Regions from separate parts of the Clostridium pacaense genome, predicted to be linked through region 1. Evidence: riboswitches for the same ligand, from Rfam matches in the RefSeq annotation. Region 1 holds a riboswitch; the other holds the start of a gene.
What was found. Region 1 has a riboswitch for lysine ahead of dapA (4-hydroxy-tetrahydrodipicolinate synthase). Riboswitches for the same ligand answer to the same signal wherever they lie in the genome.
Positions count from the first base shown of each region.

Region 2: another riboswitch for lysine. It lies ahead of LK536_RS53605 (alanine/glycine:cation symporter family protein); the one in region 1 lies ahead of dapA (4-hydroxy-tetrahydrodipicolinate synthase).

Region 1 is NZ_JAJFEB020000001.1:416,370-422,584, reverse strand. Features, by position in the region: gene typA (translational GTPase TypA) at 1-961, shown strand, start outside; gene LK536_RS31630 (single-stranded DNA-binding protein) at 1,152-1,781, shown strand; gene LK536_RS31625 (cob(I)yrinic acid a,c-diamide adenosyltransferase) at 1,919-2,416, shown strand; lysine riboswitch at 2,466-2,645, shown strand; gene dapA (4-hydroxy-tetrahydrodipicolinate synthase) at 2,753-3,637, shown strand; gene dapB (4-hydroxy-tetrahydrodipicolinate reductase) at 3,665-4,423, shown strand; gene LK536_RS31610 (hypothetical protein) at 4,515-4,847, shown strand; gene LK536_RS31605 (hypothetical protein) at 5,232-5,645, shown strand; gene purC (phosphoribosylaminoimidazolesuccinocarboxamide synthase) at 5,816-6,215, shown strand, end outside.
Region 2 is NZ_JAJFEB020000022.1:1,462-7,676, reverse strand. Features, by position in the region: gene rpe (ribulose-phosphate 3-epimerase) at 1-259, shown strand, start outside; gene LK536_RS53620 (thiamine diphosphokinase) at 324-974, shown strand; gene LK536_RS53615 (ECF transporter S component) at 1,130-1,750, shown strand; gene LK536_RS53610 (pyridoxamine kinase) at 1,764-2,630, shown strand; lysine riboswitch at 2,679-2,883, shown strand; gene LK536_RS53605 (alanine/glycine:cation symporter family protein) at 2,990-4,453, shown strand; gene LK536_RS53600 (amidohydrolase) at 4,465-6,087, shown strand.

The DNA.
Region 1 (6,215 bases):
CGATACCATCTGTTCACCGGACCATCCTGAGGCAATCCCGTTCCAGAAGATATCCGAGCCGACCATTGCCATGTACTTCATGGTAAATGACAGCCCCCTGGCTGGCCAGGAAGGAAAGTTCATCACCTCCCGCCACCTGCGTGACAGGCTGTTCAGGGAGCTGAACACCGACGTAAGCCTGCGTGTGGAGGAGACGGATTCCGCTGACTGCTTCAAGGTTTCGGGCCGCGGCGAGCTGCATCTGTCCGTACTCATCGAGAACATGCGCCGCGAAGGCTTTGAGTTCGCGGTGAGTAAGGCGGAAGTACTGTACAGGTATGATGAGAGGAACCGCAAGCTGGAGCCGATGGAACTGGCTTATGTGGATGTGCCGGAGGAATACACCGGCGTGGTCATCCAGAAGCTTACAAGCCGCAAGGGCGCGCTCCAGGGCATGAGCCAGGCAGCGGGAGGATATTCCAGGCTGGAATTCTCCATCCCTTCCAGGGGACTTATCGGATACCGCGGTGATTTCATGACAGATACAAAGGGAAATGGTATCCTCAATACTATTTTTGATGAATATGCAGAGTACAAGGGCGACCTGTTCTACCGCCAGACCGGCTCCCTGATTGCATTTGAGGCAGGAGAGGCCATTACCTACGGCCTGTTCAATGCCCAGGAAAGGGGAACCCTGTTCATCGGACCGGGAACCAGGGTATATTCAGGTATGGTCGTAGGCCAAAGCCCCAAGGCGGAGGACATTGAAATCAATGTCTGCAAGACCAAGAAGCTGACCAACACACGTTCCTCCAGCGCGGATGAGGCGCTGAAGCTGACGCCGCCGAAGATCATGAGCCTGGAGCAGGCCCTGGACTTCATTGACACGGATGAGCTCCTGGAGGTAACGCCGGAAAGCCTGAGGATCCGCAAGAAGATCCTGGACCCCACCATGCGTAAAAGGGCGTCCTTTAAGAAGTAAAAACGACATAATCAAACACAAAAAGGCGGATCCTGTCGAAATGTTCTGGCAGGATCCGCTTATTTTTTGGTCTATTATGGTAAATTTCCTCATAAACTATCAATGTGCCGTACGAAAGCAAGCTGAACAGAAAGAAAAAAATAAAAACGGCCAAGTGAGAATTTATTTAGAAGCGAAGAGGAGATGTACTATGTCAGAAAAAATGATTGAAAACAACAAGGTAAGTGTTATCGGTGAGATCGTATCGGGATTTACCTTTAGCCACGAGGTATTTGGAGAAGGCTTTTATATGGTGGATGTTGCTGTGAACCGGCTCAGCGAGCAGGCGGATATCATCCCGCTTATGGTGTCTGAGCGGCTGTTGGACGTACACCAGGACTATTCAGGAAGCACCATTGAGGCGCTGGGCCAGTTCCGTTCCTATAACCGCCACGAAGGGGTGAAGAACAGGCTGATGCTTTCCATCTTTGTCCGGGAGGTCCATTTCATGGAAGAATTTACGGACTATACAAAAACAAACCAGATATTCCTGGACGGCTATATCTGCAAGCCGCCGATTTACCGCAAAACTCCTCTGGGCCGTGAAATTGCAGATATCCTTCTGGCAGTCAACCGTCCATACGGCAAGTCTGATTACATACCATGCATCAGCTGGGGGCGGAATGCCCGCTATGCATCCAGCTTTGAGGTGGGCGCCAGGGTGCGCATATGGGGCCGCGTACAGAGCAGGGAGTACACCAAAAAACTCAGCGAGACCGAGTGTGAGAAGCGGATTGCCTATGAGGTTTCCATCAGCAAACTGGAATGTGACGAGGAATAATCTTTTAAGACTCTTTGGAATTTCTTTCGGAAAAAGTAAGAAATATTTGCAAAGTTGGTCAAACTATGCTATTATGAGCAAAGTCTATGAATGAAACATCATTCTTAAGAAAAAGCAAGTAAAGCATGAGGTGCATGATGATGAAAGAAAGCATGATACAGGTTATCTGCGGGCCGGGCAAGGGTAAATCAACAAGTGCAATGGGCAGGGGAATCAGTGCGCTGGCCAAGGGCAGCAATGTAATCATGGTACAATTTTTAAAAGGTTCCCTGGACATGGATAACATGGAAATCCTGAAACGCCTGGAACCGGAATTTAAAATTTTCAGATTTGAGAAGACTCCTGTTTTTTTTGACCAGCTGTCAGAGGATGAAAAGGATGAGGCAAGGATCTGCATCCGCAACGGGCTGAATTTTGCTAAGAAGGTCCTGGTGACAGGTGAATGCGATATCCTTATCCTGGATGAGATACTTGGGATCCTGGATGAAGGCGTCATTACCCAGGATGAGCTGTGCGCCCTTATCGGCCAGGCAAGGCAGGCTGAAATCAGGCTCATACTCACCGGCAATGTGTATCCGGATTCACTGGATGCATATGTGGATGAGGTTACGAAGCTCCAGACCAGATATGAATGAGATTTCCTGTTGACATCCATATCATAGGATGATAATATAATACCAACAATCATAGAGTAGAGGTTGCGTCAATCAAGAGTAACCAGGCCCGATGTGGCAGGCACAGAGGACGGCTTGGGGAAAGGGAAAGACGCCGAAGGGGGAAGCATACCTGGAACATGTTTCTTTCTGGGCATATGGTGAACATCCATATGACTGTCATCCGGGTGGATGGAGAGCTACCGAAGAACGTGGATTCGTGAATGACGATATGATACGTACGTGAAGGGCTGACATTTACCTCAGCCCTTTTTTGCTATCCTGTGATTGAACCAAGAGAAAAGGAGAGAATAAATTATGGCTATTTTTGAAGGAGCAGGCGTTGCGCTGGTAACACCATTTAAGGAAAATGGGGAAGTTAACTATGAAAAGCTGGAAGAAATCGTGGAGGAGCAGATTGCCGGGGGTACGGACTCCATCATTGTCTGCGGAACCACAGGAGAAGCTTCCACCATGAGCCATGAGGAACACCTGGATGTGGTGGGATATGTGTGCAAGGTGACCGGAAAACGCATCCCCGTCATTGCGGGAACCGGATCCAACTGCACGGAGACAGCCGTTTATCTTTCCGTGGAGGCTGAGCGCCGCGGGGCCGACGGCCTTTTACTGGTATCCCCTTACTACAATAAGGCCACACAGAACGGGCTGAAGGCGCATTTTAAGGCGGTTGCCGATGCCGTGAAGATTCCAATCCTCCTTTATAACATTCCTGGAAGGACCGGTGTCACGATCCTTCCCCAGACCATAGCCGACCTTTGTAAGAATGTGGATAACATCGTGGGCGTAAAAGAAGCAAGCGGTAATTTCTCAGCCATTGCAACCCTGATGAGCCTGGCTGACGGCAAGGTGGACCTGTATTCCGGCAATGACGACCAGATCGTACCCCTGCTTTCCCTGGGGGGGAAGGGCGTGATTTCCGTGCTTTCCAACGTGGCTCCCAGACAGACCCATGACATCTGCGCCGCTTATTTTGCAGGGGATACGGCGAAAAGCACCAAGCTGCAGCTGGATGCCATTCCGCTGATTACAGAGCTGTTTGCGGAAGTGAACCCCATTCCGGTAAAGGCGGCCATGAACCTGATGGGCAAGAATGTGGGACCGATGCGCCTTCCGCTGACCGAGATGGAACCCCAGAACCAGGAGAAGTTAAAAGCAGCCATGACTGCATACGGCATCCTGTAAACCAAGGCTGGAAAGGATAAGACACAGATGGTAAAAATGATAATGCACGGCTGCGGCGGGGCCATGGGACAGGTAATCACAGGGCTGGCCGCAGAGGATGAGTCTATTGAGATTGTGGCGGGAATTGACTTACACCCCGCAAAGGACAGCGGTTATCCCGTATTTGAAAGCCTGGATCAATGTAACGTGAAGGCAGACGTGATTGTGGATTTCTCTTCGGCAAAAGCCGTGGACGGACTTTTAAAATACTGCTCCGAAACAGGTATGCCGGTGGTGCTGTGTACCACCGGGCTGTCGGAAGCACAGCTGGAGACACTCAAACGCGCCAGCGCCAGCGCTGCTGTGCTGCGCTCGGCCAATATGTCCCTGGGCGTCAACCTGCTCCTTAAGCTGGTGAAGGATGCGGCAAAGGTACTTGCCGGTTCCGGCTTTGACATCGAAATCGTGGAAAAACACCACAACCAGAAGATGGATGCGCCCAGCGGCACGGCCATTGCACTGGCGGATTCCATTAACCAGGCCATGGATGAGCCTTACGGGTATATCTATGACAGAAGCACCCGCCGTGAAAAAAGACACGTGTCGGAAATCGGCATAAGCGCTGTCAGGGGCGGGTCCATTGTTGGGGAACACGATGTGATTTTCGCCGGCAGGGATGAGGTGGTCACGTTCAGCCATACCGCTTATTCCAAAGCCATTTTCGCAAAAGGCGCCCTGGAGGCCGCGAAGTTCCTGGCAGGAAAAGGCCCGGGACTCTATACTATGGCTGACGTGGTTAAATTGTAGGAAATATTTTCCTGAGATAGCAGGATATACCACCATAATATATTCTCCAAACGCACATAATAAGGGTAGAAATAGAAAGGAGAATGTTATTATGAAAAAAATCAGACCTGCTATCTTAGCTATGTTACTATTCGTTATGGTTCTATCTGTGACGGCCTGCGGAAGCAATAATTCAGGCACCCAGTCCACCACAGGTTCCAGCCAGTCTTCTTCATCGGCAGCAACATCCACAACCGCTGCAGGGAGTAATGAGAGCAGCAGCAATACATCCGGTTCCGAAACCACCGGAGGCGTGCTTGACAATCTTGTAGATGACGTGGAAGACGGCGTGGATGATGTGGGCAACGGCATCAAGGACATGACCGGCGAATCAGGTAATACCAGTGAGACCAGCAACACTGCCACAACAGAGGCAACACACTAATCATTATTCTATGGTATTTATTGCAGGGCGGACCCTTTCTTGGCCGGTGAGGCAGGGAAAGGGTTCCTTTTGCATTGCTGGCGGGACAGGGAGTGGGGACTTTTAGCTTATCTGCCGGAGCTGGGGAAGAATCCCCTTTGCGTATCTGGCGGGGCAGGAAAAGAACGTTTTTAACTTGGTTCAGGGTCCTGAGGAATGGGTGTTCTGGTCTTGATATGGAACCGGGGATGAACTATAATGACCATATGCGGCCGGATTGGAGAGGATGCGGGAAAGGAGCCAGGAATGGGATTCCTGAACCGGAGGATATGTGGCTGGAATCATAGGATGGTATGGTGGAAGTCATATTGGCGCAGAAGATGGCTTCGCCTGTACAGAAGCCATATGATTAAGATGTGGAAGGGCAGGGAGAATGAGGGACACAGGCGGATTTACAGGCAAAAAACAAGGAAGAGAAAAAAACTCATAAACAGGACGGTGAAGAGGAAAAAACACATTACGAGAAAAATCCTTATAATTGCCATAGGGATGGTTGTATATTGGAATGCATCCATTCGTGGAGGATTTTTCGCATCGTTAAAAGACATGGTCCAGATCCGTTATATGGAAGAACAGGATGCGGTACGGGATCATATGACCAGCAATGGGCGGGTGGAACCTGCACCGGATGGGGACAGGATGGAAAAGGACGGCCGTCATGAGGGGAAGATTCAGAAGGAAGGCGTGACTATCATTCTGGACAAAGGGTCTGTGAGTATTTTCCGGTTGGAGGAACACATGGAACCAGGGAGTGATTAGAAGGGGATAGAAAATTCATTAGGAATTTTAATGATTGCACTTCTTGTATTCAACTGGATATTGTATTATAATTTCTTCTGAAATGGTATTCTTTTATAGCGTCAGCTTATAAATCTATATCTTATATCTATGTTACCATATGAATAAAAGAAAAGGACAGGTGGATACCCATGGAAAAGAAAGAGATGCTCTATGAAGGAAAGGCTAAGAAAGTCTATGCAACTGAGGACCCGGATGTTTTAATCGTATCCTATAAGGATGATGCCACTGCATTTAACGGATTAAAGAAGGGGACCATTGTGGGCAAGGGAGCCATCAACAACCGTATGACCAACTTCATCTTTAAGAAGCTGGAAGAAAAGGGTGTGCCCACCCACCTGGTGGAAGAATTAAATGACAGGGAGACTGCTGTCAGGAAAGTGGAGATTGTGCCCCTTGAGGTAATCGTGCGCAACTATTCCGCCGGCAGCTTTGCCAAGAAAATGGGAATGGAGGAAGGCATCAGGTTCAAATGCCCGACCCTGGAATTCAGCTACAAGAATGATGACCTGGGCGATCCGTTCATCAACA
Region 2 (6,215 bases), on a different contig from region 1:
TATCATGACCGTGAACCCGGGCTTTGGCGGCCAGAAATTCATTCCCTACACCCTTGACAAGGTAAGGGGGCTCAGGGCCAGGATTGACCAGCTGGGACTTCCTGTGGATATCCAGGTGGACGGAGGCGTCAGCGCCCGCAATGTGAAGGAAATCATGGATGCGGGTGCCAATGTGTTTGTGGCTGGTTCTGCCGTGTTTGGCGGTGATGCGGCTGCAAGGACAAAGGAGTTCCTGGAGATATTCAGCTCCATGGAATGAGCCTTTGCAGGAACCCGGACAATGGATGAATCAAGTATGATTGACCAAGTAAGGAATAAGTGATATGAAACGATGTCTGATCATTACCGGCGGAAAACTGGACCTGGCTTTCGCCGGCTCTTTTTTGGAACAGGAACATTTTGATAAAATAATCGCGGTGGACGCCGGGTTGGAGGCCGTAAAGGCCCTGGGGCTGGAACCGGACATGATTGTCGGGGACTTTGACACGGTGAAGCCCGGTATACTTGAATATTACAGACAGAAGGAACACATTATCTGGGATACCCACCAGCCGGAAAAGGACGAGACCGACACCGAACTGGCGCTTTTGAAGGCCCAGGCCACGGGCTGTACCCAGATAGTGATACTGGGGGCCACAGGCGGGCGCATGGACCACATGCTGGGCAATATCCACCTGCTGTTCCCCTGCCTCCAGAAAGGGATAGAGGCCTATATCCTGGACAGCCAGAACCGGATATACCTGATTGATGGTTATCATACCTTCAGGAGCAGCGGGCTGTGGGGCAGATACGTTTCCTTCCTTCCGTTGACCGAACATGTGGACGGCATCACGCTGACCGGATTCAAATATCCTCTTTCCGACAAGGATATTGAAATCGGTACCAGCCTGTGCATCAGCAATGAGCTGACCGGGGAGGAAGGCACCATCAGCTTTACGGACGGCGTGCTGATTGTGGTGGAATCCCATGACTGAGATGATATCCATGCCCTGACAGAACTGGACTGGTTAAAAAGCATAAAACTGGATATTTATAACACTCCACTCCGGTGATAAGATATGGACCATGAAGTCCATGGATTGAATCATCATAAAAATAAACCGCAGTGCGGTCCAAGGAGTGAAAGAGTATGAAAGTGAACCAGATAACAGCCAGGGGATATGCGGGGGCGGAGGATAAGCATCTATATAAGCTGGCGCTGACCGGGCTGTTTGCAGCCATGTCCTATGTTGTATTTACCTTTTTGCAGATTAAGATTACCCTTCCGGGCGGGGACGCCACGTCCATTCATCTGGGCAATGCGGTGTGTGTGCTGGGCGCCCTTGTGTTAGGCGGTTTTTACGGCGGCCTGGGCGGAGCCATCGGCATGACCATCGGTGACCTGTTTGACCCGGTCTATGTGGTATATGCGCCCAAGACATTCATCCTCAAGCTGTGCATCGGCCTGATAACCGGCCTGGTGGCCCACAAGCTTGGCAGGATTAACGAAATCAGTGATAAGAAGAAGGTATTCCGCTATGTACTGGCTGCGGCTGTGTGCGGACTGCTGTTCAACGTGGTATTTGACCCCATGGTGGGATATTTTTACAAGCTGCTGATACTGGGGAAGCCCGCGGCCCAGCTGGTACTGGCATGGAACATTACCAGCACCTCCATCAATGCCGTGACCTCCACCCTTGTTTCCGTGGCAATCTACATGCCCCTTCGCAGCGCCCTCATACGGGCCGGACTGTTTGACAGGCTACGATAGTTAGGAGATATATATGAGTGGATACCGTCAAAAGAAGATTGCAATGATAAACGATTTATCCGGATATGGCCGCTGTTCCCTGACAGTGGCTATCCCCATCATATCCGCCATGAAGGTGCAGTGCTGTCCCATCCCCACCTCCATCCTTTCCAACCATACCGGTTTCCCGGTCTATTTCTTTGACGATTATACCGGGAAGATGCCGGCATATATTGAAAAATGGAAAGAGCTGGATCTGTCCTTTGACGGGATTGTCAGCGGGTTCCTGGGCTCGGAGGACCAGATTGGGATAGTGATGGATATGATCCGTGATTTTGGCCATGAGGACACAAAAATCATCATCGACCCCATCATGGGCGATCACGGGGAGACCTATGCCACCTATACCCAGGCCATGTGCAGGCGCATGAAGGCCCTGGTATCCATGGGGAGCATCGTCACCCCCAACCTGACCGAAGCCTGTATCCTGACGGACAGGCCCTTCCGCAAAAAGGGCTGGACAAGGGAGGAACTAAAGGAGATGGCAAGGGATATCCAGGCCATGGGACCAGGCTCCGTGGTCATAACCGGCGTGAACCAGGGCGGCTATCTTGTGAATGTGGTGGCGGAAGGGGAACGGGAGATTTCATTCCCAAAGACAATCCGGGTGGGCCAGGAAAGGCCGGGAACCGGGGACGTGTTTTCCTCCGTGGTGGCAGCGGCAGCCGTCAGGGGGTGGAAGCTTGAGGAAGGGGTACGTCTGGCAGCCTCCTTTGTCAAGCAGTGCATCAGGCGTTCCGAGGAATTAAACATTCCCACGGCCAATGGGGTGTGCTTTGAGGAAGTGATGGATGTGCTGATACATGCGGTCAGCAGCAGACATGAAAGCGAAAAATGTTGACAGTTCCGGCTTCTGATAGTATGATGTTAATGAATCGTTAATAAAATAGGATGCGATAGAGGCGCGGTAAACATCAGTACCTGTACACGACATAAGTCAGGAGCGTATGCATACGTTCCACGGCCGGCAGGCCGGGCGTACGGGAAAAGGGTTTTCCGCCGAAACAGGTTCCGTCTGCCGGCGGGATGTGTTGGGATACAGTCTAACAGGCTGTGTACTCTCACTTAATCAAAGTGGTGGCGCTATTGGTTGGTTCCGTCAGAGGATACCGGATATGGAAGCAATGGCCTTGGCTGTTGCTTTTTCTTTGCCGAAAATCCACATCAGCATCCAGACTAAAGACAAGGGGGATTCAACAAATGACAGATTTTTTAAACTGGCTCAACGGTGAGATCATATGGGGGCCGCCATTAATCGCACTGATTATCATTACCGGTGTTTACGTCACGGTGCGGTCCAGGTTTTTCCAGGTGTGCCATCTGGGTTACATCTTTAAGCGCACCCTGGGCTGCATCCTGCGCAAGGACCATGTGCAGGATGAAAACGATAAGGGACTTTTAAGCCCTTATGAGGCCATTGCCACCGCGGTAGGCGGTTCCGTGGGCTTTGGCAACATTGCAGGCGTGGCAACCGCTGTCACCACCGGCGGACCGGGCGCCGTGCTGTGGATGTGGCTTACCGCCTTCATGGGCATGCTGATTAAGCAGGTTGAGGTTACCCTGGCTGTTTATTACCGCCGCACCGACGAGGAGGGCAACCCTTACGGCGGACCCACCTACTATATGGAGTACGGGCTTGGGGAGGAGCGCCATTGGGGAAAGAAATGGCTGCCCCTGGCATTTATATTCGGCCTTGGCATCTTTTCCACCTTTTTCATCAGCGCATCTAATTTTACCACCTCCGAGGTGCTGGCACAGTCCTTCGGGGTAAAGCAGGAGCTGGCCTCCCTTATGCTGGTCATCTTCATCTATGCCCTAATCTGGAGGGGCGTTAAGAACCTGAGTAAGATCTTCGTCAAGCTGGTGCCTGTGATGAGCCTTGGCTATATGCTGTTCGGTATCTTAATCATCATCCTTAACATAGGGAACCTGGTTCCCACCATTGCCTCCATTTTCACCAATGCCTTTACAGGAACCGCTGCCATGGGCGGATTTGCAGGCGTTACCGTGTCAAAGGCCATTGCCACAGGCATGCAGAGAAGCGTATACTCCAACGAAGCCGGCTGGGGTACCAGCCCCATGGTACACGCTTCCAGCAAGACCAGGCATCCGGTGGAGCAGGGGCTTTGGGGTTCCTTTGAGGTTTTTGTGGATACCTTCATCGTATGTACCATCACGGCCCTCAGCGTACTGATCACAGGGGAATGGACCTCCGGCGCAACCAATGCGACCCTGGCCCTCAATGTGTTCCAGCACAGCCTGGGAACATTCGGGACCGTGTTCATGACAGCCACCATGGTCATTTTCTCCGTTACCACTTCCGGGGGCTGGTATGTGTACTATGAGGTTACCCTGCGCCACCTGGCCAAGGACCATCCGGTGCTGAAGAAATGGCTGCTTATGCTGTTCAAGTATTTTTACGCCCTGCCGCCGTTCCTCCTTACCCTGTACCTGATTAACGTCGGGGACCTGAGCATCTGGACCCTGGTGGACATCACAAGCGGCATCCCTACCTTTATCAACGTGTTTGTCGTGCTGATCCTGTCCGGCACCTACTTTAAGCTGTTAAAGGATTATAAGGCCCGCTACATGGGCATCGGCACCCTGGATGAGGATATCCCCCTGTTCTATGAGGATAAGAAGAAACTGGAAAAGACAGAATAAGGAGACACATCATGAGGATAATATACCGGAACGGGGCCGTGTACACAGGGGAACTTCCCCTGTGTGAGGCCTTTGTGACAGAAGGGAACCGGTTCGTATACGCCGGGACCAATGAAGGCGCCATGGCCTTTAAGGAGGAAGGGGATGAGGTAAGGGAGCTGGACGGCCGTTTTGTCTGTGCCGGATTCAATGATTCCCACATGCATCTCCTGAACTACGGCAATGCGCTGCGCATGGCGGATCTGTCTGCCCACACTTCATCCATGGGCGCCATGAAGGAATATATGAAGGATTTCATCCTTGAAAATAACATCAGGCCGGGAACCTGGGTCAAGGGCCGGGGATGGAACCATGATTACTTTGAGGACGGCAGGCGTTTCCCAGACCGTCATGACCTGGATGAAATATCAGAGGACCACCCCATCTGCCTGACCAGGACCTGCGGCCATGCATGCGTGGTCAACACCAAGGCCCTGGAACTTACCGGAATCACAAAGGACACGCCCCAGGTGGATGGCGGACGGTTCGAGGTGGATGCGGATGGAGGACCAAACGGCATTTTCCGTGAGAACGCAATGGATCTGATATACAGCCGCCTGCCGGAGCCGGACAAGGAGGATATCAAGGAAATGATCCTTGCCGCATCCCGCGCCCTGAACCGCTACGGGGTCACTTCTTCCCAGACCGATGACCTGCTGGCCTTTAACAATGTGCCCTATGAGCGGGTATTGGAAGCATACAGGGAACTGGAGGCAGAAGGCCGCATGACGGTCAGGGTATATGAGCAGTCCCAGTTCACAACCTTAAAAGACCTGAAAGGATTTCTGGAAAAAGGGTATAATACCGGATGGGGAACCCCGTGGTTTAAGATCGGACCATTAAAAATGCTGGGGGACGGCTCATTGGGCGCCAGGAGCGCATACTTAAGCAGCCCCTATGCCGATGACCCGTCTACCTGCGGTATCCCTATATTTACCAGGGAACAGTTTGAGGAGATGGCCGGGTATGCCAACTCCCATGGGATGCAGGTGGCCATCCATGCCATCGGCGACGGGATACTGGATGACATACTGGCTGCATACGAAAAAGCCCTTTCAGAGTGCCCAAGGCCGGACCACCGCCACGGTATTGTCCACTGTCAGATAACAAGGCCGGACCAGTTAAGGAAATTTGAGGAGCTGTCCCTGCACGCCTATATCCAGTCCATTTTCCTGGATTACGATATCCATATCGTGGAAGAGCGCATCGGGAAGGAGAGGGCCGCATCCAGCTATAACTTTAAGACCCTGTATGAGACAACCCATGCATCCAATGGCTCCGACTGTCCGGTGGAACTGCCGGATGTGATGAAGGGCATCCAGTGTGCGGTGACCAGGACAACGGTAAAGGACCATGTGGGACCGTATCTCATGGAACAGGCCATGAGCGTTAAGCAGGCCCTTGATTCTTTTACAATCGAAGGCGCCCATGCTTCCTTTGAGGAAAATGAAAAAGGCCGGATTGCGCCGGGCTTGGCCGCGGACTTCGTGGTACTGGACGCTAACCCCTTTGATGTGCCTGCCAATGAACTGGCCCGGATTCAGGTGGAGGCCACCTATGTGGATGGCGTATGCTGTTATGCGAAACAGGGCTGATGTCATGGGATGCACTAAAAATCAGTAAAAAGGGGCTTTTATTTCCCTGGAAAATGTTATATACTTTGTAACAGTACAGGAATGCCTGTCTTTTAATGGAAGGCAATAAAAGGCATTACATCAAGGAA